Regions from separate parts of the Streptomyces sp. NPDC059851 genome, predicted to be linked through region 2. Evidence: riboswitches for the same ligand, from Rfam matches in the RefSeq annotation. Region 2 holds a riboswitch; the other holds the start of a gene.
The links. Region 2 has a riboswitch for glycine ahead of gcvP (aminomethyl-transferring glycine dehydrogenase). Riboswitches for the same ligand answer to the same signal wherever they lie in the genome.

Region 1 (15,789 bases), on a different contig from region 2:
CGTACACCCCGGGCTCGCCCGCACGCTCGGTGATGGTGGTGTCGCGGTCGAACTCGCTGTCGCCGATGGAGGCCTGGGCTGCTGCGTATGCCATGGGTTCGAGCCTACAGCGCGAGGCTACTAAGCGGTAGCTTTTCGAGGTGACGTGCAGATCACGGCTCTTCGGAGACCGCGGACCGGCGGTTCCAGGCCAGCGGGGCCCGCCAGTGGAACTGCATCGCGAGGAGCCGCAGCACGAAGGTGGTGACGATCGCGACGGCCGTCGTCAGCGCGTTGAGGACGCCGAAGCCGATGGAGACGGCCACCATCGCGGCACCGACCGTGGCGGGCACGGCGTACATCTCGCGGTCGCGCAGCAGCGAGGGCACCTCGTTGGCGAGCACGTCGCGCAGGACGCCGCCGCCGACGGCCGTGGCCAGGCCCAGCGCGGCTGACGCGGTCAGCCCGAGGCCGTACTCGTACGCCTTCGTCGTGCCGGTGACGCAGAAGAGGGCGAGGCCGGCGGCGTCGAAGACGTTGATGGCGCGGTTGATCCGCTGCACCTCGGGGTGCAGGAAGAAGACGATGGCCGCGGCGATCAGCGGGGTGACGAAGAAGCTGAGCTCGCCGAAGGCGGCCGGCGGGACGGCGCCGATCACGAGGTCGCGGAAGAGACCGCCGCCCAGCGCGGTCACCTCGGCGAGGACGGCGATGCCGAAGACGTCGAAGTTCTTGCGTACGGCGAGCAGGGCGCCCGCGGTCGCGAAGACGAAGATGCCCGCGAGGTCCAGGGCGTGCTGGACACCGGGCGGGAAGAGATCGTGGAGCACCGCCCCATTGTCACTGGGAATGACCGGTGGCCCGGTCACCGACCGCTACTCGGTGACCGGACCACCGGACGTATCGTGCCCGTGCGGGCCGGGGCCTACTCCGAGACCTTGGCCAGCGCCTCCGCGGCACCCGGCAGGGCGGGGTCGCCCGGCGCCTGGTCGGGTCCGTTCTCGGGGTGGTGGCAGGCCACCTGGTGGCCGGCGGCCAGCACGGCCATCGGCGGCTCCTGCACGGCGCAGATCTGCGTGGCCTTCCAGCAGCGGGTGTGGAAGCGGCAGCCGCTCGGCGGGGAGATCGGCGAGGGCACGTCACCCTTGAGCAGGATGCGGCCGTTCTTCGCACCGCGCCGGCGCGGGTCCGGCACCGGCACCGCCGACAGCAGCGCCTTGGTGTACGGGTGCATCGGGTTCTCGTAGAGCGAGGTCCGGTCGGCCAGCTCCACGATCTTGCCGAGGTACATCACGGCGATGCGGTCGGAGACGTGCCGGATGACCGACAGGTCGTGCGCGATGATCACGTACGTGAGGCCGAGCTCCTCCTGGAGGTCGTCCAGCAGGTTGACCACCTGGGCCTGGATCGAGACGTCCAGCGCCGAGACCGGCTCGTCGGCGACGACCAGTTTCGGCTTCAGGGCCAGGGCCCGGGCGATGCCGATGCGCTGGCGCTGGCCGCCGGAGAACTCGTGCGGGTAGCGGTTGTAGTGCTCGGGGTTGAGGCCCACCAGCGACAGCAGCCGCTGCACCTCCGCCTTGAGGCCGCCCTCCGGCTCCACGCCCTGGAGCTTGAAGGGGGCGCTGACGATGGTGCCCACCGTGTGCCGCGGGTTCAGCGAGCCGTACGGGTCCTGGAAGATCATCTGCACGTCGCGGCGCAGCGGACGCATCCCGGCGACCCCGAGGTGCGTGATGTCGCGCCCCTCGAACTCGACCGTACCGCCCGTCGGCTCCAGCAGCCGGGTGATCAGCCGGCCCATCGTCGACTTGCCGCAACCGGACTCGCCGACCACGCCGAGCGTCTCACCGCGCCGGACCTCGAAGTCGATCCCGTCGACGGCCTTGACGGCCGCGACCTGGCGGCGCAGCAGCCCCTTGTTGATGGGGAAGTGCTTGACCAGGCCGGTCACCTTCAGCAGCGGCTCCCCGGCCGGCGCCTGCGCGGGCACGCCGGACGCGTCCGCCGCGGGCCCGTCCGCCTTCTTCTTCATGTCGGTCACAGCTTCGGCGCAATCTCTTCGGTCCAGATCCGGGTCCGCTCCTCCTGCGACATGTGGCAGGCGGACCAGTGCCCGCCGCCGTCCTCGGTCAGCTCGGGCCGCCGGGTGCGGGTGATGCCGCCCTTGGGGACGTCGGCGTACGGGCAGCGCGGGTTGAAGGCGCAGCCGCTCGGGATGTTGATGAGGCTGGGCGGGGAGCCCTTGACCGGGATGAGGCGCTCGGTCTGCTCGCGGTCGATGCGCGGCATGGAGCCGAGCAGCCCCCAGGTGTAGGGGTGGCGGGGCTCGTAGAACACCTTCTCGGCGGTGCCGCGCTCGACGCACCGACCGCCGTACATCACGAGGATGTCGTCGGCCATCTCGGCGACCACGCCCAGGTCGTGCGTGATCATGATGACCGCGGAGCCGAACTCCTTCTGCAGGTCGCGGATCAGGTCGAGGATCTGCGCCTGGACGGTGACGTCCAGGGCGGTGGTCGGCTCGTCCGCGATGAGCAGCTCGGGGTTGTTGACCAGCGCCATCGCGATCATCGCGCGCTGGCGCATGCCGCCGGAGAACTCGTGCGGGTAGGCGTCCACGCGCCGGTGGGGCTCGGGGATGCCGACCCGGTCGAGCATCTCGACGGCGCGCCGCCGGGCGGTCTTCTTGTCCACGTCGTGGTGGGTGCGGTACGCCTCGACGATCTGCTTGCCGACCGTGTAGTAGGGGTGCATCGCGGACAGCGGGTCCTGGAAGACCATCGCCATCTTGCGCCCGCGCAGCTTGCGCACGTGGTCGGCGTCCGCCTTGACGAGGTCCTCGCCGTCGAGGACGACCTCGCCGGAGATGTGCGGGCGGCTGCGCGCGTTGCCGGTGCGGTGCAGGCCCATGATGGCCAGCGAGGTCACCGACTTGCCGGAGCCGGACTCGCCGACGATGCCGAGGGTCTTGCCGCGCTCCAGGTCGAAGGAGAGCCCGTCGACGGACTTGACCAGGCCGTCGTCGGTCGGGAAGTGGACCTTGAGGTCGCGTACGGACAGGAAGGCGCCGCTGCCGCGGGGCCCGGCCTGCTCGGGGACGAACGCGGGCCCGTCGGCGAGGGCCTCGCCCGCGCCGGAGCCGGCCGCGGAGCCGGAGGGGGGGTGGTTCTCGGTCACGTCAGCCTCACGCGCGGGTCGATGACGGCGTACAGCAGGTCCACGATCAGGTTGGCCATCACCACGAAGAGCGCGGCGAGCAGGGTGACCCCCATGATCACGGGGAGGTCGCCCTGGCCGATGGCGGCGACGGCCGCCGTCCCCAGACCCTGGAAGTTGAAGGTCGTCTCGGTGAGCACCGCGCCGCCGAGGAGTCCGCCGAGGTCGAGGCCGAACATCGTGACGATCGGGGTGAGGGTGGAACGCAGGGCGTGCTTGCGGATGACCACGCCCTCCTTGAGGCCCTTGGCCCGGGCGGTGCGGATGTAGTCCTCGCCGAGGACCTCCAGCATCGTGGCGCGGGTGATGCGGGCGTAGGTGGCGGCGAAGAGGAAGGCCAGGGTGACCCACGGCAGGATGAGGGCGTTGAGCCAGGCCCCGGGGTCCTCCGTGAGGGGTTTGTAGTTGGACACGTCCAGCCAGCCGAGGCTGTAGACGAAGATCGCGGGGGCCACCATGCCGGTGAAGAAGATGGGGAGGGAGACGCCCGCGAGGGCGCCGACCATGACGGTGCGGTCGATGGCGGTGCGGCGCTTGAGCGCCGAGACCACGCCGGTGGCCACACCGGCGAGCACCCAGATGACCGCCGCGCCGACGGCGAGCGAGAGGGTGACCGGCATGCGGTCGACCATGGTCTCCCAGACGGGCGCCTCGGTCTTGAACGAGTAGCCGAAGCAGGGCGCCTCGCAGTGGGTGATCTCGGTGCCGCCGTCGTAGTCGCGGCCGACGAAGATGCCCTTGACGAAGGTCAGGTACTGCTCGGAGATGGGCTTGTCGAAGCCCATCTTCACGCGGATGCCCGCCAGGGCGGTCTCGTTGGTCTCGCGGCCGGCGTACATGAGGGCCGGATCGCTGCCCGTGAGCTTCGGGACCGCGAAGAAGATGCCGAAGGTGACCACGGAGACCACCAGCAGCGTGGCGACGACGTTGAACAGTCGCCGTATGAGGTAGACGAGCACTGCAGTCGGCCGCCCGGGGCGGGCGGCCGCCGTCCCTCGTGGGGACGGCAGCCGCCGCCTGCGGCCTTCACCTGCCCTTCGGACTAGCGCATGTGCGGTGAAGGCACTTGCCTGTTGTTACGTGACGACTCGACTACCGGATCACTTGCCGACGCCGATGACGGCGAGGTCGATCTTGCCCATGGAGTCGTTGAAGTAGACGTTCGTCAGACGCGGGTTGTGGTAGACGAAGGCCTTGTCGAAGTTGATGGGAAGGTAGAGGGCCTTCTCCATGACCTTCTTGTTGATGTCCGTGTAGAACGGGGCGGCGGCTTCCGGCGTGGCGGCGGCAGCGGCCTTGTCGAACAGCCCGTTGATCTCCGGGTCGTTCAGCTCGGTGTAGTTGTTGTTGCCGTTCGGCAGGATGAACGATCCGTCGACCAGCGGCTGCAGGAAGCCCGAGCCGGAGTTGTAGTCGGCGCCCCAGCCCATGACGATGATGCCGTAGCCCTTCTTCTTCACGTTCTCGGGCGAACCGATCGTGGAGGAGGAGAGCTTGCCGTCGTACTGGTCGATCGTGGCCTTGATGCCGACCTTGGCGAGCGAGGCCTGCAGGGACTCGGCCGTCTTCACCTCGGGGGCGCGGTTGTTGCGGACGGCGATGGTGGTCTCGAAGCCGTCCGGCTTGCCGCAGGCCTTCAGGGCCTCCTTGGCCTTGTCCTCCTGCGGCTGGCCCTTCGTCAGGCCGAACGGGTCGAAGGACTTGTCGGAGCCGGGGATGCCGGGCGGCAGCATGTTGGCGCCGAGGTCACCGCTGGTCGGGCCGCCGCGGGCGGTCTGCAGGGACTTCGGGTCGGCCGCGTAGATGACGGCCTTGCGGCACTCGATGTTGTCGAACGGCGCGACGGTCTGCGGGAAGGCGAAGTAGCGGATGTAGCCCGTGAACGGGTTGTCCGCGTTCTTCTTGAGGTTCTCGTCCTTGAGGATCTTGTTCTTCGCGGCCTGCTGCACACCGGTGCCGTCGACGGCGAGGTCGATGTCACCGGAGAGCAGGCGGGCGTCCATGTCGTCCGGGTTGGTCGTCACCGTGAAGGTGACCTTGTCCGGCAGGCCCGTGCGGATGGTGTCCGTCTTCGGGTCCCAGTTCTCGTTGCGGACGAAGGTGGCGCCCTTGCCGGCGGTGAAGCTCTCGACCTTGTACGGGCCGGTGGCGATCGGCTTGTTGGTGTACGTGGCACCGGTGTCCTTGGCCGCCGGGACCGGCGAGGAGGACGGCATGGCCAGCAGGTAGCTGAAGTCGGAGTTGGCGCTCGCCAGGTTGAAGACGATCGTCTTGTCGTCCGGCGTCTCGACGGACTTCAGACCCATCTTGTTGGGGTCGGTGTCCTTGTACGGGCCGGGGTACTTCTGGCCCTGGTCGAGCAGGTCGATCAGGTAGGTGGGACCGCCGGACAGCACGTCCTGCGCGAAGACGCGCTCGATGCCGTACTTGATGTCCTTCGAGGTGATCGGCGTGCCGTCCTCGAACTTCACGCCGTCCTTGAGCTTGACGGTGTACGTCTTGCCGTCGTTGCTGAGGACGGGCAGGGCCTCGGCGAGGTCCGGGACCAGCTTGGTGCCCGCCTCACCCGGCTTGCTGTCGTACGCCAGCAGCTGGCGGACGTAGAGGCGCTGCATGTTCCACACGAAGCCGTAGTAGGCACGCGCCGGGTCGAGGTAGTCGACGTCCTGCGGCGACCAGAGCTTGAGCTCGCCGCCCTTCTCCGTGGACGGGTTCACGATGCCGGTGGTGGCGGCGTTGAAGGCGGCGTTGCCCCCGCCCTTCCCCTCGGTCTTCTTCTCGCCGTCGTTGCCGCCGCACGCGGCGGTCAGCGACAGCGCGGCGATCACGGCGGTGATCGCGAGGGCCTGCTTTCTGCGGATCACGTTGGTCCAACCTCCAGAGGTGGGTGAATCGGTGGAGCGGTTCAGCTGCCCTTGGGGTCGAGTGCGTCACGCAGCCCGTCCCCGAAGAGGTTGAACGCCAGGACGGTGATGAAGATCGTCATACCCGGGACCACCATGTACATGGGGTCGTCCTGGTAGATGGGGACGGCGTCGGAGAGCATCTTTCCCCAGGACGCGGTCGGCGGCTTGACGCCGGCGCCGAGGAAGCTGAGAGCCGCCTCCGTCAGGATGTTGGTCGGAATGATCAGCGTCGCGTAGACCAGGATCGGCGCGACCAGGTTCGGCAGCAGTTCCTTGATCAGGATGTAGCCGCGGCCTGCGCCGAGGCTGCGTGCCGCCTCCACGTACTCGCGCTCGCGGAGGGAGATCGTCTGCCCGCGGACGATGCGGCCGATGTACGGCCACCCGAAGAAGCCGATCACGACGATCAGCACGCCCATCCGGACGCCCGAACCCTCGAACCCCCAGAGGGAGTTGGGGACGACGGACACCAGCGCGATGGTGAACAGCAGCTGCGGGAAGGCCAGCAGCAGGTCCATCAGGCGGCTGATGACGCCGTCCACCCAGCCGCCGAGGAACCCGGCGAGGGCGCCGAGCAGGCTGCCGATGGCGACCGAGACGAAGGCGGCCAGGAAGGCGACGACCAGCGAGATGCGGGCGCCGTAGACGATCCGGCTGAACACGTCGCGCCCGTTGGTGGGTTCGACGCCCAGCAGGAAGTCGGAGCTGATGCCTCCCCAGGAGCCGATCGGCGTGCCGAGGTCCGGGTCGATCATGTCCTCGTGGAACTCGTTGGGCGGGTGGCCCAGCAGGCTCACGATCTGCGGCGCGAAGACCGCCACGAGGATCAGGAAGATCACGACCACGCCGCCGGTCAGCGCGACCTTGTCGCGCTTGAGCCGCATCCAGGCGATACGGCCGGGCGAGCGGCCTTCGATGGCCTTCGCAGGGACGTCGGCTACGGCCACGGGTGCGGTGGGTTCCGCGCTCGTGTCATGCAGTGGTGCCGTCATCGTGGTGGGGACCCCTCTCGGCCGACGGGTTGCCGGCCCATGCCCGCCGCTGTGGCGGCGTTGGTGCGGAGTGGCGCTCTTGTGCGTGGTGACACGCAGGACTGTGCCGAGGTGCAGGGAAGTGCGGGAGGTGCGGTGGTGCTCGGTGCGTGTCCGGGCGTGCCCGGTGCGGTGCAGGTGCGGTGCAGGTGGCAGTGCGGGTGCGGTACTGGTGCGGTGCAGTGCGGTGCAGGAGCGGTGCGGGTGCCGTGCGGGAAGCCGTGCGGAAGTGCGCGAAAAGCGGTGCGGAACGACGAGCGACGTGCAGGGAGCCGAACCGTTTCCCCGGGGACCCAGCGGCTCTTGGGTGGGGAGTCTTCAACGGCGCTGCGATCAGCCGCCAGACCCGCAGATGAATGGATGCGCAACCGTGATGTGAGGGTCGGGTTCCCGTTATCCGGACTGCCGTGTCGGCTCAGCGGAGCAACACCGTCCGTTCGGTGCGCAATCGGACAACGCGCCCAACTCGCGGTAGGAGTACGCCTTTTGGACCCGCATCAGCGAAGAAATCCGGACAAGAAGAAGGCCGCGGGGAACGGTTGGTTCCCCGCGGCCGGAGCGTCGCGCGACGCGGTCGTCTCAGCTGGCGGTCAGTAGGCCGGAGCCTGTCCCTCTCGGTCGTAGAACGGCCGCGTCTGTGACCGGAGCCACATCGCGACGGGGTCGTGCTCGTCGGCCAGCGCCACCGTGCACACCGGCACGCCCTCGGGCACCGCACCGACGGACTGGCGCATCATCTCCCGTACGGACTCCAGCGCGGGCGCGGAGGCGTCGTACAGGTCGAGCCCGACCGCGAGGTACGGCGAACCCAGTGCGGGCTGCACCCAGGCGCGCCGCAGCGAGCGGACGGCCGGCGTGCGGTGCGCGTGCTGGGTCAGCAGCCCGTAGAACTGCGGGAGCTCCAGGGCGGGCTCGGACAGCCGCAGCGGCCCCGCCGGCATCCGGTCCAGGCCGGTGGCGATCCGGCGCAGGTCCGCCCAGGGGATGCCGAGGCCGCCCCCTTGGGCGTGCGGATTCAGCCACAGCCCCCAGCGGTCGGGATAGAGGGCGCGCGCGATGTCCCGGCCGGTGACCACTTCGTAGCCGCGGTTCCAGCCGCTGGCCGCCAGTTCCTGCGGGGAGGTGACGCAGGGCGCGTATCCGATGCCCTCCAGCTCCATGCCGCCGTACTGGGCGTCCGGTGAACCGGGGCTGCCCTGCCAGAGCAGCATCCACAGCCGACCCTCGGCGAGGGCCTGCAGAAGTGACTCGTAGCTCTCGTAGCGCCCGGGAGTCACCTGTCGCATGATGTGCTCGACCTGCCCGGCCGCGGCAGTGCCTGACGCACTCACCGGTACCCCTCCTCGTCCGCACGCGTGTCCAGGCCACCCGTGCGGCCAGGAGATGAGACCAGCTTAAGCGCCGCTAGGGCACGTAGAAGGGGCTTACGCGCGTAAGGATGAAGTCGACCACCGGGTCCTCCGCCGCGTCCAGCAGGACCAGCTGCACCGGCCAGGGCGCCGGAACCCGTGCCAGGGCCCGGGCGAGGGCCTCGCGCGGCGCGTTCTGCGCGGCGGGGTCCCGCCTCGACAGGCGGACGCCGATGCACAGTTCCGGGTCGCCGCCCTCGACGCTGGCGAGGCAGCGGTGGGCGGCCACGACCAGGCCGGTGGTGCGGAACTCCTCGGCCGCGGCGGTCAGGAAGTCCACCGGGTCGTCCTGCCAGTCGGGCTCGTAGAGCCGGACGCGGCCACCGGTGGCGGGTCCGTCGAGCTCGGTCCGGCCGATCCGGCACAGCTGGGCGACGGCGGGCGGGGGCAGCGGTACGCCGACGGTGCCCTCCGGGTTCACGGCGATGCCCAGTTGGGGGGGCAGGCCGCGGGCGAACTCGACGGCGGGGGCCACGGCGAAGTCCATGCCTGGGCCGACGCAGGCGCGGAACTGGTCCTCGGAGCTGTAGACGGGCACGTACGCCGCCCCGCCGATCTCCATGGTGGGCAGGGTGAGGGAGGGGCTGTCCGGGCCGCCTCCGCCGGGCAGCGGCACCCAGACCCGACTCCGGCCCAGCACCTCGACGATCCTCGGGCCGGCGTCGGGCACGCCCAGGGCCGCCCCGAGCACCTGCTCCAGCTCGTTCTCCGGCCAGCCGCCGCCGTGCATCTCCGCCTCCGCTCGTCGCGCCGTGTACCGGCAGAGGGTAGCCGCCCGGGCGGGGCTCAGGCCCGCCCGGGCTCCGCGGGGCGGAAGGATATGCGGGTCAGCCGAGCGGCGGCGGCCCGGTCCAGCAGCACCACCGAGGTGCAGCCCGGCGGCAGCGGGCCCGACTCCGCTGCGCGCACCAGCCGGCCCACCGCGGCCCGGTGCCGGGCGAAGGCGTACGCCGACACGCCACGACCCCGCTCCATCTGTCCGGAAAGGGCCTCCTGCGGGGTGGCGTCCAGGATCAGCAGGTGCAGGGCCCGGCCGCGGCGCCGCGCCGTCGCCGCCAGCAGCCCCCGCACCCAGCGCTGCGTACCGCAGTCGTGGACGACGGCCGAGGCGCCGGATCGCAGGACCCGCCACAGCCCCCAGTAGTGCGCGATCCGCACCAGCGGGCGGTAGACGGCGTACGGGAGCCCCGCGGGCATGCGCCGCTCCCAGTGCTCGCGCACGTCCTGGGAGTCGATGCCGCCGCCCTCGGCGGCCCGCTTGATCAGCGTGCTCTTGCCGCCGCCGGGCAGACCGGAGACCACGACGATGTCCCCCTCGGCGAAGCCGAGCCGGCGCGGCCCGCGGTCCCCCAGGCCGCGCAGGTCGCTCACCGGCCCGCGGTGCGTGCGCGCCCGCTGCGCAGGTACCCCGTCCGCGGTCCCGGCGGTCGCCAGGACTCCGAATCTCCGCACAAGATCGCCTCCCCCGAATCGGGCCTCGCGGACCCCATGCCCATTGAGTGTAAAGAGACGGTAATCCGACGGCGCCGGTTCCGGCCGGGCCGTCCGGCCACCGGACGCGGTCCGCGACCGTACACCGTCCGGCACGGCCGCTCCGTGAGGTAGCGAATGACACAGTCTTTCGGGCCCGCCCACCCGATCCGCGGTGGGGCGTGCAATGATGTGCGCCATCTGGACCAACTGCATACCGGCCGCTTGAATCCGCGCGGGAGAGTCCCGACGGGCCGCGAGGCCGCGTCCGGGCGCCGAAGGAGCAAGTACCTCCCTTGAATCTCTCAGGCCCCGTACCGCGTGGATGAGGCAGATCTGAAAAGCGAGTCGCGCCCTTCCCGTCCCCCATGGCGGACCGGGGCGTGCTCCACCCAAGGTGCAAGTCGGCGGTTCCCGTTCCCGCGGGACTCTCGGCGAACCTCTCAGGTTCCGATGACAGATGGGGAGGAACGTCCTCGTCATGTCATGCCCTGGGACCCGGGAGCCACACCCATGAGCACTGCCCCCCGCCTGACCGCCCTCGATGCGCTGCACCGCTCGCTCGGTGCGACCATGACCGACTTCGCGGGCTGGGACATGCCGCTGCGGTACGGCAGCGAGCGCGACGAACACAACGCCGTGCGCACCAAGGCCGGCCTCTTCGACCTCTCCCACATGGGCGAGATCACGGTGACCGGTCCGGAGGCCGTGAAGCTCCTGGACTACGCCCTGGTCGGCAACATTTCGACCGTCGGCGTCGGCCGCGCCCGCTACACGCACATCTGCCAGGAGGACGGCGGGATCCTCGACGACCTGATCGTCTACCGCCTGGCCGAGACCGAGTACATGGTCGTCGCCAACGCCTCCAACGCCCAGGTCGTCCTCGACGCCCTCACCGAGCGCGCCGCCGGCTTCGACGCCGGGGTCCGCGACGACCGCGACGCGTACGCGCTGATCGCCGTCCAGGGCCCGGAGTCCCCCGGGATCCTGGCCTCCCTCACCGACGCCGACCTGGACGGCCTGAAGTACTACGCGGGCCTGCCGGGCACCGTCGCCGGCGTGCCCGCGCTGATCGCGCGGACGGGCTACACCGGCGAGGACGGCTTCGAGCTGTTCGTCTCCCCCGAGCACGCCGTGGAGCTGTGGCAGGCGCTGAGCAAGGCCGGCGAGGGCGCCGGGCTGGTGCCCTGCGGCCTGTCCTGCCGCGACACGCTGCGCCTGGAAGCGGGCATGCCGCTGTACGGGCACGAGCTGACCACCTCCCTCACCCCGTTCGACGCGGGTCTGGGCCGGGTCGTGAAGTTCGAGAAGGAGGGCGAATTCGTGGGGCGCGCAGCCCTGGAGGCCGCCGCCGAGCGCGCCGCCACCAACCCGCCGCGCAAGCTGGTCGGCCTGGTCGCCGAGGGCCGCCGCGTCCCGCGCGCCGGGTTCCCGGTCGTGGCCGGCGGCGAGGTGATCGGCGAGGTCACCTCCGGTGCCCCCTCCCCGACCCTCGGCAAGCCGATCGCCATGGCGTACGTGGACGCCGCGCACGCCGCGCCCGGCACCTCCGGCGTCGGCGTGGACATCCGCGGTACGCATGAGCCGTACGAGGTCGTCGCCCTGCCCTTCTACAAGCGGCAGAAGTAGCGCCCGTACGCCGGCTGCCGCCGGCCGAGGCGTCTCACCACGCAAGACCACCGTTCGTTCGCACTCCCCCGCATCCAGGAGAATCAGGTCATGAGCAACCCCCAGCAGCTGCGTTTCAGCAAGGAGCACGAGTGGCTGTCGGCCGCCGAGGACGGCGTCGCCACGGTCGGCATCACGGAGTTCGCGGCCAACGCGCTCGGTGACGTCGTCTACGCCCAGCTCCCCGAGGTCGGCGACACGGTGACCGCGGGCGAGACCTGCGGCGAGCTGGAGTCGACCAAGTCGGTCAGCGACCTGTACTCCCCCGTCACCGGCGAGGTCGTCGAGGCGAACCAGGACGTCGTGGACGACCCGAGCCTCGTGAACAGCGCTCCGTTCGAGGGCGGCTGGCTGTTCAAGGTCCGCGTCGCGGAGGAGCCGGCCGACCTGCTCTCCGCCGACGAGTACGACCAGCTCACCTCCGGTAAGTAACTGACCACAGGGGATCCTGATGTCCGTTCTGAACACCCCTCTCCACGAGCTCGACCCGGACGTCGCCGCCGCCGTCGACGCCGAGCTCGTGCGCCAGCAGTCCACCCTGGAGATGATCGCGTCGGAGAACTTCGCTCCGGTCGCCGTCATGGAGGCCCAGGGCTCGGTCCTGACCAACAAGTACGCCGAGGGCTACCCGGGCCGCCGCTACTACGGCGGCTGCGAGCACGTCGACGTCGTCGAGCAGATCGCGATCGACCGGATCAAGGCGCTCTTCGGGGCCGAGGCCGCGAACGTCCAGCCGCACTCGGGTGCCCAGGCCAACGCCGCCGCGATGTTCGCGCTGCTGAAGCCGGGCGACACGATCATGGGCCTGAACCTGGCCCACGGCGGTCACCTGACCCACGGCATGAAGATCAACTTCTCCGGCAAGCTCTACAACGTGGTCCCCTACCACGTCGGTGAGGACGGCCAGGTCGACATGGCCGAGGTCGAGCGCCTCGCCAAGGAGACCAAGCCGCAGCTGATCGTCGCCGGCTGGTCGGCCTACCCGCGCCAGCTGGACTTCGCCGCCTTCCGCCGCATCGCGGACGAGGTCGGCGCGTACCTGATGGTCGACATGGCCCACTTCGCGGGCCTGGTCGCCGCCGGCCTCCACCCGAACCCGGTGCCGCACGCCCACGTCGTGACCACCACCACGCACAAGACCCTGGGCGGTCCGCGCGGTGGCGTGATCCTCTCCACCCAGGAACTGGCCAAGAAGATCAACTCCGCGGTCTTCCCCGGTCAGCAGGGCGGCCCGCTGGAGCACGTGATCGCCGCCAAGGCGGTCTCCTTCAAGGTGGCGGCCTCGCCCGAGTTCAAGGAGCGCCAGGAGCGCACCCTGGCCGGCGCGAAGATCATCGCCGAGCGCCTGGTCCAGGACGACGTCAAGGCCGTGGGCGTGGACGTGCTCACCGGCGGCACCGACGTGCACCTGGTCCTGGTGGACCTGCGCAACTCGGAGCTGGACGGCCAGCAGGCCGAGGACCGCCTCCACGAGATCGGCATCACGGTCAACCGCAACGCCATCCCGAACGACCCGCGGCCGCCGATGGTCACCTCGGGTCTGCGGATCGGCACGCCGGCCCTGGCCACCCGCGGCTTCGGCGCCGAGGACTTCACCGAGGTCGCCGACATCATCGCGGAGGCCCTGAAGCCGGCGTACGACGGCGAGGCCCTCAAGGTGCGCGTCTCGGCGCTCGCCGCGAAGTTCCCGCTGTACCCGTCGCTGTAGGCCAGGCTCGGGGGGCCCGGCCTTGTGTCACACAGGGCCGGGCCTTTCCCATGACCCGGGGCCCGCGGTCCGGTACGTCGGGACCGCGACAGCCCCCGTACAGACCGGCGTAACCGGCACCCCCACGAACTGACGTACGCTGATGAACCGGGCATGGGCGCCCACGAGGTGATCTTTGCCCGCAATCCCCGCAAGATCCGCCCCCTCCGTCGGCCGCCTCGTCCCGCTCCGAGACCGGTCGGACGGTCCGCTCCCCGCCACCGCGGGGGCAAGAACTCCCGGGAGTCCGCCACCGTGGCCATTTCGGTTTTCGATCTCTTTTCGATCGGCATCGGTCCGTCCAGCTCGCACACCGTGGGTCCGATGCGCGCCGCCCGCATGTTCGTCACGCGGCTGAAGAAGGACGGTGTGCTCGCGCAGACCGCCTCCGTCCGGGCCGAGCTGTACGGCTCGCTCGGCGCGACCGGACACGGCCACGGCACCCCGAAGGCGGTGCTGCTCGGCCTGGAGGGCCACTCCCCGCGCACCGTGGACGTGGAGACGGCCGACGACGAGGTGGAGCGCATCCGGCAGACCGGCCGGCTGCGCCTGCTCGGCACGGAGATAGGCAGTGCCCACGAGATCGCGTTCGACGAGCCGAGCCAGCTGATCCTGCACCGCCGCCGGGCCCTGCCGTACCACGCGAACGGCATGACCCTCTTCGCGTACGACGCCTCGGGCGCCCCGCTGCTGGAGAAGACCTACTACTCGGTCGGCGGCGGCTTCGTCGTGGACGAGGACGCGGTCGGCGAGGACCGGATCAAGCTCGACGACACCGTACTGAAGTACCCCTTCCGCTCCGGTGACGAGATGCTGCGCCTGGCCAAGGAGACGGGCCTGTCGATCTCCTCGCTGATGCTGGAGAACGAGAAGGCCTGGCGCACGGAGGAGGAGATCCGCGCGGGCCTGCTGGAGATCTGGCGGGTCATGCAGGCCTGCGTCGCGCGCGGCATGTCCCGCGAGGGCATCCTCCCGGGCGGCCTGCGGGTCAAGCGCCGCGCGGCGGCGACGGCGCGCCAGCTGCGCACCGAGGGCGACCCGATGCTGCACCGCAGCGAGTGGACGACGATCTACGCGATGGCCGTGAACGAGGAGAACGCGGCGGGCGGCCGCGTCGTGACGGCCCCGACGAACGGCGCGGCGGGCGTCCTCCCGGCCGTCCTGCACTACTACGTGAACTTCGTGCCCGGCGCCGACGAGGACGGCGTGGTCCGCTTCCTCCTCGCCGCGGGCGCGATCGGCATGCTGTTCAAGGAGAACGCCTCGATCTCCGGCGCCGAGGTCGGCTGCCAGGGCGAGGTCGGCTCCGCCTGCTCGATGGCGGCGGGCGCCCTCGCGGAGGTCCTGGGCGGCACCCCGGAGCAGGTCGAGAACGCGGCCGAGATCGGCATGGAGCACAACCTGGGCCTGACCTGCGACCCGGTCGGCGGCCTGGTCCAGATCCCGTGCATCGAGCGCAACGGCATGGCCGCGGTCAAGGCGGTCACGGCCGCGAAGATGGCGATGCGCGGGGACGGCAGCCACAAGGTCTCCCTGGACAAGGTCATCAAGACCATGAAGGAGACCGGCGCCGACATGAAGATCAAGTACAAGGAGACGGCCCGCGGCGGCCTCGCCGTCAACGTCATCGAATGCTGACCTGACCCGGTCCGCACGCGTACGAGGACCCCGGGCGCCGCTGCGCCCGGGGTCCTCGTACGTCTCCGCCCGACCGCTCCCCTCACCCTCACCCGCAGCCGCAGCCGCAGCCGCAGCCGCAGCCGCAGCAACCGTCCGGTTTTCCCGGGTGTTGAGGTTTGGCGGGGATTGATCACGCTTCAGGGCGAACCGTAGGGGCTGGGGGTGGTACGGGAGGATCCCGGTGCGCCAGGGTGATCACGTGACGTCGCGGCACATCCCCCGGCGGCCGGCCGACCGCCGTGGACCGCAGCCCTTTCCCGTACGGAGGACTTCACCATGACGAGCAACCGCAGCGCCCGCCTGATCACCGCGCTCGCCGCTCTCCCCCTCGCCGCCCTGCTCTGCTCGGGCACCGCCCGGGCCGACAGCGGAGCCGGGGCGGGGACCTCCTCGAACGCGTCCGCCGCCGAGATCGTGGGCAGCGGCGTCTTCGGCGCCAACGCGGGCAACTCTTCCACCACCCAGCAGGTGGCCACCGGCTCCGGGGCGACGAACCAGAGCAACGGCGTACAGCTGAACGGCACCGGCTCCGCCACCGTAGGACAGTCGAACGGGAACGCGCCGGCCTTCGTCGAGCCCGCGGCCGTCGAGCCCGCTCCGTAGCGGCCCGGTGCCCGCGGGGACCCGCCCTCCGGCCGGAGGGCGGGCCCGCGCCCGTTCCGCTGCACACCGCCCGATCG
Region 2 (15,789 bases):
CCGGCTGAGCCGCCCGAGCCCCGAGCCCGAGCCCGACGCGACGGCCGACGCCCTGCCGTCGGCCTCCCCGCTCCCGCCCGTGCCCCCCGCCAACCTCGGCATTGTCAGTGGCATGAGGCAGCATCGGTGCTGTGAGAGCCGCGCCCACCATCCTCCATCTCGACATGGACGCCTTCTACGCCTCGGTGGAGCAGGCGTCGAAGCCGAGCCTGCGTGGGAAGGCCGTGATCGTCGGGGGGCTCGGTCCGCGCGGGGTGGTCGCCACCGCCTCGTACGAGGCCAGGCGCTTCGGGGTGCACTCGGCGATGCCGACGGCCCAGGCCAGGCGGCTGTGCCCGAACGGCGCCTACCTGTTCCCCCGTTTCGAGGTGTACCGGTCGGTCAGCGACATCGTGATGGGTCTGCTGCGGGAGCTCTCCCCGCTCGTGGAGCCGCTGAGCCTGGACGAGGCCTTCGTGGACCTGGAGGCGGGCGACGGGGGCGGCGCAGGGGGCGGAGGAGGCCTCTGGGACGCCCGGTCCGCGCGGGAGACCGGAGAGAGGCTGAGGGCGGACATCCTGGCCGCGACGGGCCTCACCGGGTCGGTGGGGCTGGCGGGGTCGAAGATGCTCGCGAAGGTGGCCTCCGAGGAGGCCAAGCCGGACGGGTTGCTGCTGATCGAGCCCGGCACGGAGCGGGAACTGCTCGCTCCGATGTCCGTACGGACCCTGCCCGGGGTGGGGCCCGCCACCGGGGAGCACCTGCGGCGGGCCGGGATCACCACGGTCGGGGAGCTCGCCGAGGCGGGGGAGGACGAGCTGGTCCGGCTGGTCGGGCGGGCGCACGGCGTGGGGCTGTACCGGATGGCCCTGGGCCTGGACGACCGGCCGGTGGTCGCCGAGCGCGATGCGAAGTCGGTGTCGGTGGAGGACACCTTCGACGTGGACCTGCACGACCGGGTGCGGATCCGGACCGAGGTGCAGCGGCTCGCCGACCGGTGCGTGGGGCGGCTGCGGGCCTCCAGGCACTCGGGGCGCACGATCGTGCTGAAGGTGCGACGGTACGACTTCTCCACGCTGACCCGCTCCGAGACGCTGCGGGGGCCGACGGACGATCCGGCGGTGGTGCGGGAGGCCGCGGCACGGCTGCTGGAGGCGGTGGACACCACCGGTGGCGTGCGGCTGCTGGGCGTGGGGGTGACCGGGCTCGCGGACTACACCCAGGAGGACCTGTTCGCGCAGTCCCAGGCGGCTGCCGCGGCTGCCGAAGGCGGCCCCGATGCGTCGCACGAGCCGGGAGTGCCCGGGCAGCCTGCGGGGGGCGCCGGGGGAGAGGGCGCGGAAGGGGCTCAGGGGGCTCCTGAGGCGGTTGCGGGCGACGGTCCGACCGATGGGTCAGCCGACCGGCCGGAGCGGGCCCGTGCGCGGCACTGGGCGGCGGGGAGCGACGTCCGGCACGCCGTGTACGGCCCGGGGTGGGTGCAGGGCAGCGGGCTCGGGCGGGTGACCGTTCGCTTCGAGCAACCGGGCTCGGCCCCCGGGCGGGTGCGTACCTTCCAGATGGACGACCCCGATCTGGAGCCGTCCGATCCGCTGCCGCTCGTGGGGCGGTCCGGATGACCGGGGCGGGCCGGCGGGCTACTCCTCGCCCTGCTCGCCGTTCGCCAGGCGGCCGAAGTCATGCTTGAACGTCAAGTCGGACGGGAGGGTGACGTCCAGCCCGTAGTGGTGGTAGAGCTGCAGCTCCTGCTCGGGTGACAGGTGGCGGCCGACACCGAAGTCCGGGGCGTCCCTGATCAGGGCCCGCTCGAACGGGACGTGCAGGGTCTCGCCGACCAGCTCGCTCGGCTCCAGGGGGATGAAGGCGTCACGGCTGAACAGGCCGGTCCGGACGGCGGCCCATTCCGGCACCCCGGTGGCATCGTCGAGGTAGACCTCGTCGACGGTTCCGATCTTCGTGCCGTTGCGGTCGAACGCCTTGCGGCCGATCAGGCTGCGGGGATCGATGTCTGTCTGCACGGTCCCTCCACACGGGTCGCGACTCCTCCGTCATGACTACGAAAGGGCATTTCCCCGGAGGGGGCCACTCGAGGGAGGTCCGGGAACCTCGCTGGTAGGCTGGGTGGTGGCTGCTGACCCTGTGCGGGAGAGTCCTCCACCGAGCTCGACGGAGGCGCCGAAGGAGCAAATCCTCCCCGGAATCTCTCAGGCATCCGTACCGCACGGACGAGGCCACTCTGGAAAGCAGGAGCGGTGCCGGGCCCGCAGTGCCGGTTCCACTCCTCACCGACGGTGAAAGCCGGACCCCGCGGACGTCCTCCGCAGGATCCGGTGAAGCTCTCAGGTTGAGATGACAGAGGGGGAGGCCGTCCGGGCGCCCGCGCCGTGGCGCCCCTCGCAGGTCGTACGACCAGGAGGCCTCCGTACATGACCGCCAACCGCATTCCGCTCTCCCAGCTGGAGCGAGGCATCCCCTTCGAGCAGCGCCACATCGGCCCGGACGCCGAGGCGCAGGCCAAGATGCTCGCCCAGGTGGGCTACGGCTCGCTCGACGAACTGACCGCCGCCGCGGTTCCGGACGTCATCAAGACCGCCGAGGCGCTGAACCTGCCCGAGGCGCGGACCGAGGCCGAGGTGCTGGCCGAGCTGCGCCGCCTGGCCGGCCGCAACAAGGTCATGACCTCGATGATCGGTCTCGGCTACTACGGGACCTTCACCCCTCCGGTGATCCTGCGCAACGTGATGGAGAACCCGGCCTGGTACACCGCGTACACGCCGTACCAGCCCGAGATCTCCCAGGGCCGCCTCGAGGCGCTGCTGAACTTCCAGACGGTGGTCGCCGAGCTGACCGGCCTGCCGACCTCCGGCGCCTCCCTCCTGGACGAGGGCACCGCCGCCGCCGAGGCCATGACCCTGGCCCGCCGCGTGGGCAAGGCGAAGGGCAACGTGTTCCTCGTCGACGCCGACGCCCTGCCGCAGACCATCGCGGTGGTCGAGACCCGCGCCGAGCCGATCGGCATCGAAGTCGTCGTCGCCGACCTGTCCGCCGGTATCCCGGCCGAGATCGCCGAGCGCGGCGTCTACGGCGTCCTCGTCCAGTACCCGGGCGCCTCCGGTGCCGTACGCGACATCAAGCCGGTCATCGACCAGGCCCACGAGCTCGGCGCGATCGTCGCCGTCGCCGCCGACCTGCTCGCGCTGACCCTGCTGACCTCCCCGGGCGCCCTGGGCGCTGACATCGCCGTCGGCACCACCCAGCGCTTCGGCGTGCCGATGGGCTTCGGCGGCCCGCACGCCGGCTACATGGCCGTCCAGGACAAGCACGCCCGTTCGCTGCCCGGCCGCCTCGTGGGCGTCTCCGTGGACGCGGACGGCAACAAGGCGTACCGCCTGGCGCTGCAGACCCGTGAGCAGCACATCCGCCGTGAGAAGGCCACCAGCAACATCTGCACCGCGCAGGTGCTGCTCGCCGTCATGGCCGGCATGTACGCCGTCTACCACGGCCCCGAGGGTCTCAAGACGATCGCCCGCCGCACGCACCGCTACACGGCGCTGCTCGCCGCCGGTCTCACGGCCGGCGGGGTCGAGCTCGTGCACGGCTCGTACTTCGACACCCTGACCGCCCACGTGCCCGGCAAGGCCGCCGAGGTCGTCGCCGCCGCCCGCGAGGGCGGGGTCAACCTGTTCCAGGTCGACGCCGACCACGTCTCCGTCTCCGTCGACGAGACCACCCTGCGCGCCCACATCGAGGCCGTCTGGGCCGCCTTCGGCGTCACCGCGGACATCACGGCGCTCGACGAGACCACCGCCGACGCGCTGCCCGAAGGCCTGCTGCGCACGGACGAGTACCTCACCCACCCGGTCTTCCACCAGCACCGCTCCGAGACCGCGATGCTGCGCTACCTGCGCAAGCTCGCGGACAAGGACTACGCGCTCGACCGCGGCATGATCCCGCTGGGCTCCTGCACGATGAAGCTCAACGCGACCACCGAGATGGAGCCGGTGACCTGGCCCGAGTTCGGCCAGCTGCACCCCTTCGCCCCGGTCGAGCAGGCCGAGGGGTACCTCACGCTCATCAGCGAGCTGGAGGAACGTCTCTGCGAGGTCACCGGCTACGACAAGGTCTCCATCCAGCCGAACGCCGGCTCCCAGGGCGAGCTCGCCGGCCTGCTCGCCGTCCGCGCCTACCACCGCGCGAACGGCGACGAGCAGCGCACCATCTGCCTCATCCCGTCCTCCGCGCACGGCACCAACGCCGCCAGCGCCGTGATGGCAGGCATGAAGGTCGTCGTCGTCAAGACCGCGGACGACGGCGAGGTGGACGCGGACGACCTGCGCGCCAAGATCGAGCAGCACCGCGACGAGCTCGCCGTGCTGATGATCACCTACCCGTCCACCCACGGTGTGTTCGAGGAGCACGTCGCCGACATCTGCGCCCAGGTCCACGAGGCCGGCGGCCAGGTCTACGTCGACGGCGCCAACCTGAACGCCCTGGTCGGCCTCGCCAAGCCGGGCCACTTCGGCGGCGACGTCTCGCACCTGAACCTGCACAAGACCTTCTGCATCCCGCACGGCGGCGGCGGTCCGGGCGTCGGCCCGGTCGGTGTCCGGGCCCACCTGGCCCCCTACCTGCCGAACCACCCGCTGCAGCCGACCGCCGGCCCCGAGACGGGCGTCGGCCCGATCTCGGCCGCGCCGTGGGGCTCGGCCGGCATCCTGCCGATCTCCTGGTCGTACGTGCGCCTCATGGGCGGCGAAGGCCTCAAGCGCGCCACCCAGGTGGCCGTGCTCGGCGCCAACTACATCGCCAAGCGCCTGGAGCCGCACTACCCGGTGCTCTACACCGGCCCGGGCGACCTGGTCGCGCACGAGTGCATCATCGACCTGCGCCCGCTGTCGAAGGAGACGGGCGTCAGCGTGGACGACATCGCCAAGCGTCTGATCGACTACGGCTTCCACGCCCCGACCATGTCCTTCCCGGTGGCCGGCACGCTGATGATCGAGCCGACGGAGTCCGAGGACCTCGTCGAGATCGACCGGTTCTGCGACGCGATGATCGCCATCCGCGCGGAGATCGAGCGGGTCGCGTCCGGCGAGTGGCCGGCGGAGGACAACCCGCTGCGCAACGCCCCGCACACCGCGGCGATGCTCGGCGGCGAGTGGACGCACGCGTACACCCGGGACGAGGCCCTCTTCCCGGGCGGCGTTTCGGCGACGGAGAAGTACTGGCCGCCGGTGCGCCGTATCGACGGCGCCTTCGGCGACCGCAACCTGGTGTGCTCCTGCCCGCCGCTGGACGAGTACGACAACTGATCCGTGCGGCGACCTGACACAAAAGCATGAGCTGACTGCACGGTGAAGGGGCCGGTCCGGGAGAATTGCTCCCGGGCCGGCCCCTTCGGCTTCGGCGTGCGCTCCGGCGTTCCGTCGAGCCGGCTTCGGCTAGGCCGCCGGCGCCGCCACGAGCGGGCGGTGCGGTGCGATGATCTGGCCGTCCGGCAGCAGCTCACCGGTGTCCTCGAAGAGCAGAACACCGTTGCACAGCAGGCTCCAGCCCTGTTCCGGGTGGTTGGCCACGGGCTTCGCGGCCTCCCGGTCGGCGGAGTCGGCTGACGGGCACGCTGGCTGGTGCTGGCACATGGATGCGTTCTTTCGCTGCGGTGTGGTGTGTGTGCTGCGGCTCGATGCCTTGTTCATGGCCGCCCCCCGTGGTCGACGACTTGATGCGGTCAGTCCCAGTGTTGCCCTCCGGACCTCGGTCCGCAGGGATTTCCGGCAGCTGTCCTCACAGATTGATGACGCATCACCCGTGCGGGCGGTTCAGCCCAACTCCCCTGTCATTTTGGGTGGTTCACGAGTGGCCCGGCGGTACTACGCCGGATGGGCCGTCCGGGGGAGAGGCCTGATCAGGCGGCCGGAGCAGCCAGTGGCGGCCTCATCGGCGGGGCCGGCGGGGTGAGCCGGTGAGTCATCACGGGCAGCAGCTCGGACACCGGATGCGGCCGGTACGCGGCAATGCCCGGCGGGGCCGGGGCCAGCGGCACCAGCAGGTCCGCCGCGGCCGGCAGCCCGGCGGAGGCATCGGCTCCGACCGACCCGTGCAGCCACAGCGTCAGCATGTACAGCTCCGGGACGGACAGCAACCGGGGCTGGTAGTCCTTGCCCAGCGCCTCCGCCAGGCGCAGTGCCCGCTCGGTGGCGGCGACGTAGGGGCCCTCGAAGAAATGGGAGAAGATCCAGCCGTCCGGGGTCAGCCGGGTGTCCGCGGCGGCGATGTGCCGGTCGCCGCTGCGGATCAGGAACCGCCAGCCGGTCAGCCGGGTGCGGGGCGGCCGGGCCGGGGCGGTCGGCTGGGACACGCCGAGCCGGTCGAGGACGTGGACCGGCAGTGGCAGCTCCGCGGTCAGCGGGCCCTGCACGGCGCGCAGGGCGGGGGTGCCCGCCGCGACGGCTGCGGGGGAACCGAGTGCCGTGAGGACGCTGCGGAGGGCAGGCGCGGGAGCCGGGGGGACATGCAGCGGCATGGTGGGTCGCCTCTCACTTGGGAGACCTGTGGATCGGGGGGCAGTGCGGGACGGCGCTGTCGCATTCTGGGGCCAGAGGGGGGCTGAGGGGCAATGGCCGCGCGCCAACTCTCTGCCTCGTTTGCGGAGTTTATACGACATGTGTTCATGCAGTGTTTCGGCTAGCCGGCCCGCCTATTACAGGCAAGGCGCTTACCGGTCCCGCTGACATGGCATGCATGCCGGATACACGCGAACACGTCGCGCTGACCTCGGAGATTACCTGACGGGGGCTCGGCTGGAAAGCTTCGATTATCCGGAACCGGCAAAACCGATGCGGAATTTGCATACGGGTGCTTGCCAGGTGAATGTGCCATGGCGCCCTTCGGCCAAACCGGCGCACGCTCCCTGTCGCGACCCTCCCCGCTGCGTTATCGATCTCGCCTCCGGGGCATCATCGACCGTACACGCGCGTCCGGGTGCCCGGGCGACGCCCACTCGAGGAGGGACGCTTCGATGGGGGAGAAGGTCGTGGCGGGCGGATTCGACCTGTCCGATCGCCGACGGTATCGGAGGAAGCTCCACGAGTGCCTGGAGGGACTGGAGCGGCTTCTGGCGGAGAAGCGGTTCGACCGCCCGAAGAACATGATGGGGCTGGAGATCGAGCTGAATCTGGCGGGGGCCGACGGGATGCCGAGAATGCTGAATGCCCAGGTTCTCGAGCGCATTGCGAGTCAGGATTTCCAGACCGAACTCGGCATGTTCAACCTGGAGGTGAACGTACTTCCGCACCGGCTCGGCGGGCGGGTATTCGACCAGCTCGCCGAAGAGCTGAGCGCGGGGCTCGGCTATGCGCACCGGCAGGCAGCGGCGGTCGACGCGGGCGTGGTGATGATCGGCATCCTGCCGACGATCAGCCGCTCCGACCTGGTCACCGCCAATCTGTCGGCGGTGGACCGCTACTCCCTGCTGAACGAGCAGATCCTGATGCTGCGCGGCGAGGACTTCCTCCTCGACATCGACGGGGTGGAGCGGATGACCTGGAGCACCGGGTCGATCGTCCCGGAGGCCGCCTGCACCTCCGTCCAGCTGCACCTACAGGTGACGCCGGCCCGGTTCTCCGACGTGTGGAACGCGGCACAGGCGGTGACCGCCGTCCAGATAGCCGTCGGCGCCAACTCGCCGTTCCTGTTCGGGCACGAACTGTGGCGGGAGTCCCGTCCACCGCTGTTCACGCAGGCCACCGATACCCGGCCGCCCGAGCTCCAGGCGCAGGGGGTGAGGCCGCGGACCTGGTTCGGGGAGCGTTGGGTGGAGTCGGTGTACGAGCTCTTCGCGGAGAACGTCCGCTTCTTCCCCGCCCTGCTGCCCATCTGCGACGAGGAGGAGCCGCTGCGGGTGCTCGCCGAGGGCGGGGTGCCGAGCCTGCAGGAGCTGGTCCTGCACAACGGCACCATCTACCGGTGGAACCGGCCCGTGTACGGGGTCGCCGACGGAGTGCCGCACCTGCGGGTGGAGAACCGCGTGCTGCCCGCCGGACCGACGGTCGCCGACGTCGTCGCGAACGCCGCCTTCTACTACGGGCTCGTCCGCACCCTCGCCGACGAGCAGCGCCCGGTGTGGACCCGGCTGCCGTTCGCCGAAGCGGAGGCCAACTTCGACGCGGCCTGCCGGTACGGGATCGACGCCCGGCTGCGGTGGCCGCGCCGCGGCCGCGGCGGCGGCCTGGCCAGCGTCCCCGCCGTGAGGCTGGTCCTGGACGAGCTGCTGCCCATGGCCGCTGCGGGGCTGGACGCCTGGGGCATCGAGCGCGCCGACCGGGACCACTACCTCGGCATCATCGAGGAGCGCTGCCGGCGGCGGGTGAACGGGGCGACCTGGCAGGTGGACACCTACCACCGGGCGCTCGCAGCCGGCCTGGACCGGGACGCGGCCCTCGCCGCGATCACCCGCCGTTACAGCGAGCTGATGCACGGGGGCGACCCCGTGCACACCTGGCCGGTCGGCCTTCCCGCGCAGGAGAGGGGGGCGCCCGTACCTGCCCGCAGGCCCTGAGCCGGGCCGCCGCAGCCGGATCGCCGGCCGGTGATCCCGTTCTGCCGCCGAAGGGGCAGTATGGGGTGGTCGGAACGGGATGGCGGAACGGGAGTCGGACGTGCGGGCGCAGCCGGAGCCGGTGGTCGGGTCGTTGGACGAGGACGGGCGGCGGAGCCTCCTGCGCACCGAGACGCTGCTGGTGCTCGCCCTGTCCCTGGGAGCGAGCGCCGTCTCCTCGCTGATCAGCTTCATCGGCTCGCTCACCAAGCCGGGCGGCCTGAAGGACCAGGCCGCCACGCTGAACGGCTCGTACGCCCCCGGCCGGCCCTGGCTGGACCTGGCCTGGCAGTTGTTCGGGATCTGCACCGCGCTGGTGCCCGTGCTGCTGGTCGCCCACCTGCTGACCCGGGAGGGGGTGCCGGGGTTGCGGGTGCTGGGCTTCGACCGCACCCGGCCCGGCTGGGACCTGGCGCGCGGGACGCTGGTGGCGGCGGGGATCGGGAGCGCCGGGCTGGCGTTCTACCTGGCGGCGCGGGCGAGCGGGTTCAACCTCACGGTGGTGCCGGAGGCGCTGCCGGACGTGTGGTGGAAGTTCCCGGTGCTGATCCTCTCCGCGGTGCAGAACTCCGTGGTGGAGGAGGTCATCGTGCTGGCCTACCTGTTGCGCCGACTCGACCAGCTGGGCTGGTCGCCCACGGGCTCCCTGGTGGCCAGCTCGGTGCTGCGCGGTTCGTACCACCTCTACCAGGGCATCGGCGGCTTCATCGGGAACATGGTGATGGGCGCCGTCTTCGTGCTGGCCTACCGCCGGTGGGGGCGGGTGATGCCACTCGTCGTCGCGCACGCCCTGCTCGACATCGTGGCCTTCGGCGGGTACGCGCTGCTCGCGGGCGAGGTGGACTGGCTGCCGACCCCCTCGTAGGCCCTTGTGCCGGGGGGCCGGCGCCGCGCGGGAGGGTCAGGGGCGGGCGAGCAGTTCGCCGTCGATGACGGTGACCGCGTTCCCGGTCAGGAGGGTGCGGTCGCCCGTCAGGGTGACCCGTACCAGGCCCGTGCGGGCACCGCCCTGGAGGCCCGTCAGCTGCGTGCGGCCCAGGCGTTGCGCCCAGAAGGGGGCGAGAGCGGTGTGGGCGCTGCCGGTGACCGGGTCCTCGTCGATCCCGAAGGCCGGAAAGAAGCCGCGGGAGACGAAGTCGTAGCCGCGGGCGGGGTCTTCGGCCCGGGCCGTGACGATCACGCCGCGCCTGGCGTAGCCGCGCAGAGCTGCGATGTCGGGGGTGAGCTCGCGTACGGTCCGCTCGTCCGCCAGCTCTACGACGAGGTCGCCGACGTGCGCGGACGTGTCGTGGACGGACCGGATCTCCGCGCCGAGGGCCTCGCGCACGGCGGGCTCGGGCGCGACGGGGGTCAGGGCGGAGGTCGGGAAGTCCAGGGTGAGGGTGCCGTCCTCGGCCGCCTCGGCGGTGAGGGGGCCGCAGCGGGCGGTGAACCGGATCAGGCCCCGGGCGAGGCCGCTGCTGGCCAGGACGTGCGCGGTGGCCAGGGTGGCGTGGCCGCACATGTCCACCTCCGCGGTGGGGGTGAACCAGCGCAGCGCCCAGTCGGCGTCCCCGCCCGGCGGCAGGGGGTGGGCGAAGGCCGTCTCGGAGAGGTTGACCTCGGCGGCGACCTGCTGCAGCCACGGGTCCGGGGGGAAGCCGTCCTCCAGGAGCAGCACCCCGGCGGGGTTGCCGCCGAAGGGGCGGTCGGTGAAGGCGTCGACGATTCGGAGGCGCATGGCCCGACGGTAGGGCCGTTCCTTGATCGCAGACAAAGGCCAATCCCGGAGGACTGGACCGGTCAGGTGATCGACGAGGCCCGGAAGCAGTTCCACCCGATCCTGGCCGTGGCCGACGGGCCTTGGTCGGCGGCTGCGGCGCGTGCCCCGCGGGCCCGACTGCCCGCGGGGCACGCCCGCGCGTGCGGGGTGGCCGAAACCCGGAGGGGTCAGGCGACCAGGCCGGCGAGCTTGCGCAGCGACTCGTTCAGGGCGGCGGTGGCGGAGTCCTTGAGTTTCCCCGCCATCAAGGAGACGGCCGCCCCGGTGAACTCCCCGTCGATGCGGACGACGGTGGCCCCGCCGTCGGGGACCAGGGTGTAGCGGGTGAGGACGGCGACCCCCATCGGGCCCTTGCCGGTGATGGCGAAGAGGCGCTCCTCCTCCAGTTCCGAGACGGTCCAGACGACCTCGGCCGGAAAGCCCATCATCTTCATGTTCTCCTCGAAGGTCACGCCGACCGCGAGGTCCTGCGGTCCGCCCTTCGGGAAGCTCGTGTGCGTCATGCTCCACCGGCCGTACGCCGGCCAGTCCGTCAGCTGGGCCCAGAGTCGTGCGGGGGACGCCTCGATGCGTGATTGCGCGGTCACTTCCGCCATGCCGTCACCACCCCTCTCGTCGGGTACGTGCGGCGGAACGTAGCCCCGGCGGGCGGAACACACAATACTGACGAGTCGTCAGATGAGTAAGGGCCGGTCACGGCGGGTATCGGCTGTGTCTCAACAGGCGTCACGGGCATGACGGTCCTGACAAGCCCTGTCATGATGGCCGGATGCAAGCGTCTGGGAGGAACGCCGGACTCGGCCTCGCGCTGGTCTCCGCGTTCGCGTTCGGTGGTTCGGGAGTGGCGGCGAAGCCGCTGATCGAGGCGGGGCTGGATCCCCTGCACATGGTCTGGCTCAGGGTCGGCGGGGCAGCGCTGGTGCTGTCTCCGCTGGCCTGGCGGCACCGGGCCCTGCTGCGCCGCAAACCGCTGCTGCTCGCCGGCTTCGGCATCGTCGCCGTCGCGGGCGTGCAGGCCTTCTACTTCGCCTCCCTGTCCCGCATCCCCGTCGGTGTCGCTCTGCTGCTGGAGTACCTGGGGCCGGCGCTGCTGCTCGGCTGGATCCGCTTCGTGCAGCGCAGGCCGGTGACCCGGGCGGCTGCGGCCGGAGCCGCGGTGGCCGTGGTGGGCCTGGCGTGCGTGGTGGAGGTCTGGGCCGGACTGAAGCTGGACGCGCTGGGAGTGCTGCTCGGCCTCTGCGCCGCCTGCTGCCAGGCCTTCTACTTCGTCTTCGCCGACCAGGGTGCCGACGGCGAGGACGCGCCCGACCCGATCGGCGTGATCGCGTACGGCATGCTCATCGGCGCGCTCGTGATGACGGTGCTCGCCCGCCCGTGGGAGATCGACTGGCAGGTGCTGGGCGGCCAGGCGTGGATGGGCGACACGGCGGTGCCCGCGCCACTGCTGCTCGGCTGGGTCGTGCTCGTCGCGACCGTGTTCGCGTATCTGACCGGCATCGTGTCCGTGCGCAGCCTCTCCCCGCAGGTGGCCTCCGTCGTGGCGTTCCTGGAGGCCGTCGTCGCCACCGTGTTCGCCTGGGTCCTGCTCGGCGAGCACCTGTCGACGCCGCAGGTCATCGGCGGTGCGCTAGTGCTGGGCGGAGCTTTCATCGCCCAGACCGCGCGCCCGGCGGCGACGCCGGTACGGGAAGCGGAGCGGCCCGTACCGGTCGCGGTCGACCGGGAGACCACCACCGCATAGGGTGGCGGGCATGCATTCGACCGTGCTTCCGCCGCCCGCCGCCTAGCGCGGGCGGCCGACACCGCACCGACGAGGACCTGGCCCGGGAGGCTCCCGGGCCGGTCCGTGCTGCCCGCGAAGCGATGAGCCGTCCCTTTCATCCTTCACGCATGCGCGGAGAAAACACGTGTCGAACCACTCGCCCGCTCCTGGGCGCGGTCTGCTGTCCCTCGTCATCGCCGGCGTCGCTTGGGGCACCGCCGGTGCTGCCGCCTCACTCCTCTACCTGGCCAGTGACCTCGGTCCGCTCGCCCTGACGTTCTGGCGCTGCGCGGGCGGCCTCGCCGTGCTGCTGGGCGTGCTCGCCGTACGCCGGGTGCTCACCGTGCGCCGGGTACGCCGAAGCCGACCCCGCCGTGCGACTGCCGCGCCGCGCCCCTCCGCGGGCTCGCTCGTCGGGACGGGGCTGCTGTTCACGGTCTTCCAGGCCGCGTACTTCGCCGCCGTGCAGGAGACCGGCCTCGCGGTGGGCACCGTGGTCACCCTCGGGGCCGGGCCGGTGCTGATCGCCGTCGGGGCCTGGTACCGGATGGGCGAACGGCTCGGCGCGGGCGGGGTGGCCGCCGTCGCCGGTGCGCTCGCCGGGCTCGCCGTGCTCGTCCTCGGCGGTGGCTCCGGGGCGGTGCGGCCGCTCGGCGTCGGCTGGGCCCTGGTCTCGGCCGCCGGGTACGCGGGGATGACCCTGCGGGCCCGTGCGCTCGGGCGGCGCGGCGCCGCGGGCGATCCGCTGGTCACCACCGCCTGGTCGGCCGCGGTGGGGGCGCTGTGCCTGCTGCCGCTCGCCGCCGTGGAGGGGCTGCTGCCGCACACTGCGGAACCGGGGCGGGTGCTGTGGCTGCTGGTGTACGTCGCCACCGTGCCGACGGCCCTGGCGTACGCCCTCTACTTCACCGGGGCGGCGGTGGTGCGGGCCGCGACGGTGTCGGTGATCATGCTGATCGAGCCGGTCAGCGCAGCCGTGATCGCCGTTCTCGTGCTCGGGGAGCGGCTGACCGGAGCGGTGGCGCTCGGCACCGTCCTGCTGCTGAGCGCGGTCGGCGGGCTGATCGCCGCCGAGGCCCGGCGGCCGGCGGACGGCGCTGCGCCCCCCGGTGGTGAGCCGGTGGGCGGTGGGGCGCAGGCCCGGCCCGCCGCACCGGCTCAGAGCGCCGCGAGGTAGTCAGGAGCGGCGGTGCCCGGGGCCAGGCCGTCGGCCGGTACGGGGGTCCCGTGCACCGGCGCGACCGGGACCACGCCCGACCAGTAGGGCAGGTCCAGGTCCTCGGGGTCGTCGTTCGGGCCGCCGGCCCGCAGCTTCGCCGACACCTCGGCCAGGTCCACGCGGATCACCGCGGTGGCGGCGAGCTCCCGGGCGTTCGCGGGCCGGCAGTCGGCCGAGCGGCCCGGCACCACGTGGTCGACCAGGGCGTCCAGGGCCGTGCGGCGCTCGTCCTCGTCGGTCACCTGGTAGGCGGTGCCGTGCACGATCACCGAGCGGTAGTTGATCGAGTGGTGGAACGCCGAGCGTGCCAGCACCAGGCCGTCCACGTGCGTCACGGTGAGGCAGACCGGCAACCCCGGGTCGGCCTTGCCCGCGGCGAGCAGCGGGCGGGAGCCGGTGGAGCCGTGGACGTACAGGGTTTCACCGACCCGCGCGTACAGCGTGGGCAGGACCACCGGCGCCCCGTCGCGGACGAAGCCGAGGTGGCAGACGTAGGCCTGGTCGAGTATCGCGTGCACGGTTGCGCGGTCGTAGCGCGCCCGCTCGCGGGAGCGGGTCGGGACCGTACGGCCGGTGGGCTCGTAGGTCTCGGTGGGCTCGTAGGTCTCGGCGGTCTCGGCGGTCTCGGCGGTCTCGGGCCTGGCGGTCATGGCGCGACTCCATTGCACTAGTGCATAATGGTCTTTGTGCTAGAAGAGTATCGGTTCACAGGGCGTCGGGCATCGGACATCGCCGCCAGCGTGGAGAAGGGTGTGGGGTCGGGCGCGCTCCCGCCCGGAACGCTGCTGCCGCCGATGCGGGAGCTCGCCGGTGTGCTGGGGGTGAACCCGAACACCGTGGCCGCCGCCTACCGCACGTTGCGCGAGCGCGGGGTCATCGAGACGGACGGGCGGCGCGGCAGCCGGGTGCGGGGCCGGCCGGCCAGTGCCCCGCGGGACGAGCTGCGCCCTGCGGTACCGCCGGGCACGCGCGATGTGGCGTCCGGCAATCCGGACGTGCGGCTGCTGCCGCGGTTGGACGCCGCGCTCGCCGCGGCCGCGGCACGCTACGAGCAGCAGCCGACCCTGTACGGGCACGATCCGGTCGCGCCGGAGCTGGCGCGGCCGGCCCGGGCCGGGTTCGACGCGGACGGGGTGCCGTCCGGGCCGCTGGCGGTGACCTCGGGCGCGCTGGACGGGATCGAGCGGGTGCTGAACGCACACCTGCGCCCCGGCGACGCGGTCGCCGTCGAGGACCCCGGTTGGGGGAGCATGCTGGACCTGATGGCAGCGCTCGGCCTGCGGGTGGAGCCGGTGGCCGTGGACGACGAGGGGCCGTCGGCCGCAGGGGTGGAGCAGGCCCTGCAGCGCGGGGCGCGGGCGTTGCTGGTGACCTCCCGGGCCCAGAACCCGACCGGGGCGGCCGTGAGCGGGCGGCGCGCGGCGGAGCTGCGGGCGGTACTGGCGGCCCACCCCCAGGTGCTGGTGATCGACGACGACCACGGGCACGGCATCGTCGACGTGCCGCTGCACCCGCTCGGCGGGGTGACCCGGCACTGGGCGCTGGTGCGGTCGACGGCGAAGGCGTACGGGCCGGACCTGCGCCTGGCGGTGCTGACCGGCGACGACGTGACCCTGGACCGGGTCCGCGGGCGCCAGCGGCTCGGGCCGGGATGGGTGAGCCGGGTGCTCCAGTACGCGGTGGCGGACCTGTGGTCCTCGGGGCTGGTCGACCCGGCGGCGGTCGCACGCTCCTACGGGGAGCGGCGCGGGGCCCTGGTCGCGGCCCTGGGGGAGCGCGGGGTACGGGCACACGGGCGCAGCGGGATGAACGTGTGGGTGCCCGTCGCCGACGAGACGGGAGTGGTGGCGCGGATGCTGGCGGCCGGGTGGGCGGTGGCGCCGGGCAGCCGGTTCCGGGTGCGGTCGGGGTCCGGCGTACGGGTGACGGTGTCCGGGCTGGAGCCCGCCGAGGTGGCCCTGCTCGCCGACGCCCTCGCGGCGGCGGTACGCCCCGCCCCGGCCGGCCGCTTCGACTGACCGGGCGGCCGGGCGCCACAGCGCCGGGTGGCGGGGGGCGGAGACCGGGCGGCCGGGCCGGGCCGGGCCGAGCGCGAGCAGGAAGCGGAACGTGGAAGGCGGAGCCGTGCCGGGTCCCGCCGGGTGGACCTACGGTGCGACCGTCGCCGGTGGTCGTGCGGGCGGACGACTCAGCGGCGGCGGGTCTGGGTGAGGGCTGCGCCCGCCAGGACGACGGCCGCGCCGACCGGGGTGTTCCAGTGGAGCTGCTCGCCCAGCAGCAGCACGCCCGCCGTGGTGGCGATGACGGGGATGAAATAGGTGACCATCTGGGCCGTGGTCGGGCCGATCTCCGCCACCAGGCCGTACTGCATCTGCAGGGCCATCCCCGTGCCGAGCGCTCCCAGGGCGATCACGGCCAGCGTCGGCCACAGCGGCAGCGAGGTCGGCGCCGCCGTGAACAGGGCGCTGACC

Region 1: it holds a riboswitch for glycine, as region 2 does, so the genes downstream of both, gcvT (glycine cleavage system aminomethyltransferase GcvT) here and gcvP (aminomethyl-transferring glycine dehydrogenase) in region 2, are expected to answer to the same signal.

Annotation. Positions count from the first base shown of each region.
Region 1 covers NZ_JBHWJJ010000110.1:862-16,650, forward strand. The annotation lists gene ACFV7Q_RS28805 (thioesterase family protein) at 1-94, opposite strand, end outside; gene ACFV7Q_RS28810 (trimeric intracellular cation channel family protein) at 153-809, opposite strand; gene ACFV7Q_RS28815 (ABC transporter ATP-binding protein) at 905-2,023, opposite strand; gene ACFV7Q_RS28820 (ABC transporter ATP-binding protein) at 2,020-3,042, opposite strand; gene ACFV7Q_RS28825 (ABC transporter permease) at 3,156-4,157, opposite strand; gene ACFV7Q_RS28830 (ABC transporter substrate-binding protein) at 4,299-6,062, opposite strand; gene ACFV7Q_RS28835 (ABC transporter permease) at 6,104-7,096, opposite strand; gene ACFV7Q_RS28840 (enhanced serine sensitivity protein SseB C-terminal domain-containing protein) at 7,726-8,466, opposite strand; gene ACFV7Q_RS28845 (enhanced serine sensitivity protein SseB) at 8,540-9,274, opposite strand; gene ACFV7Q_RS28850 (ATP-binding protein) at 9,331-9,996, opposite strand; glycine riboswitch at 10,241-10,344, shown strand; gene gcvT (glycine cleavage system aminomethyltransferase GcvT) at 10,528-11,643, shown strand; gene gcvH (glycine cleavage system protein GcvH) at 11,734-12,114, shown strand; gene glyA (serine hydroxymethyltransferase) at 12,134-13,390, shown strand; gene ACFV7Q_RS28870 (L-serine ammonia-lyase) at 13,685-15,067, shown strand; gene ACFV7Q_RS28875 (hypothetical protein) at 15,386-15,712, shown strand.
Region 2 covers NZ_JBHWJJ010000050.1:22,058-37,846, reverse strand. The annotation lists gene ACFV7Q_RS19225 (MerR family transcriptional regulator) at 1-8, shown strand, start outside; gene ACFV7Q_RS19220 (DNA polymerase IV) at 132-1,598, shown strand; gene ACFV7Q_RS19215 (PRC-barrel domain-containing protein) at 1,617-1,997, opposite strand; glycine riboswitch at 2,112-2,209, shown strand; gene gcvP (aminomethyl-transferring glycine dehydrogenase) at 2,406-5,291, shown strand; gene ACFV7Q_RS19205 (DUF5999 family protein) at 5,421-5,618, opposite strand; gene ACFV7Q_RS19200 (hypothetical protein) at 5,885-6,502, opposite strand; gene ACFV7Q_RS19195 (glutamate-cysteine ligase family protein) at 6,998-8,536, shown strand; gene ACFV7Q_RS19190 (CPBP family intramembrane glutamic endopeptidase) at 8,616-9,440, shown strand; gene ACFV7Q_RS19185 (PhzF family phenazine biosynthesis protein) at 9,477-10,295, opposite strand; gene ACFV7Q_RS19180 (SRPBCC family protein) at 10,505-10,933, opposite strand; gene ACFV7Q_RS19175 (DMT family transporter) at 11,107-12,078, shown strand; gene ACFV7Q_RS19170 (DMT family transporter) at 12,245-13,276, shown strand; gene ACFV7Q_RS19165 (pyridoxamine 5'-phosphate oxidase family protein) at 13,258-13,968, opposite strand; gene ACFV7Q_RS19160 (aminotransferase class I/II-fold pyridoxal phosphate-dependent enzyme) at 13,996-15,336, shown strand; gene ACFV7Q_RS19155 (DMT family transporter) at 15,507-15,789, opposite strand, start outside.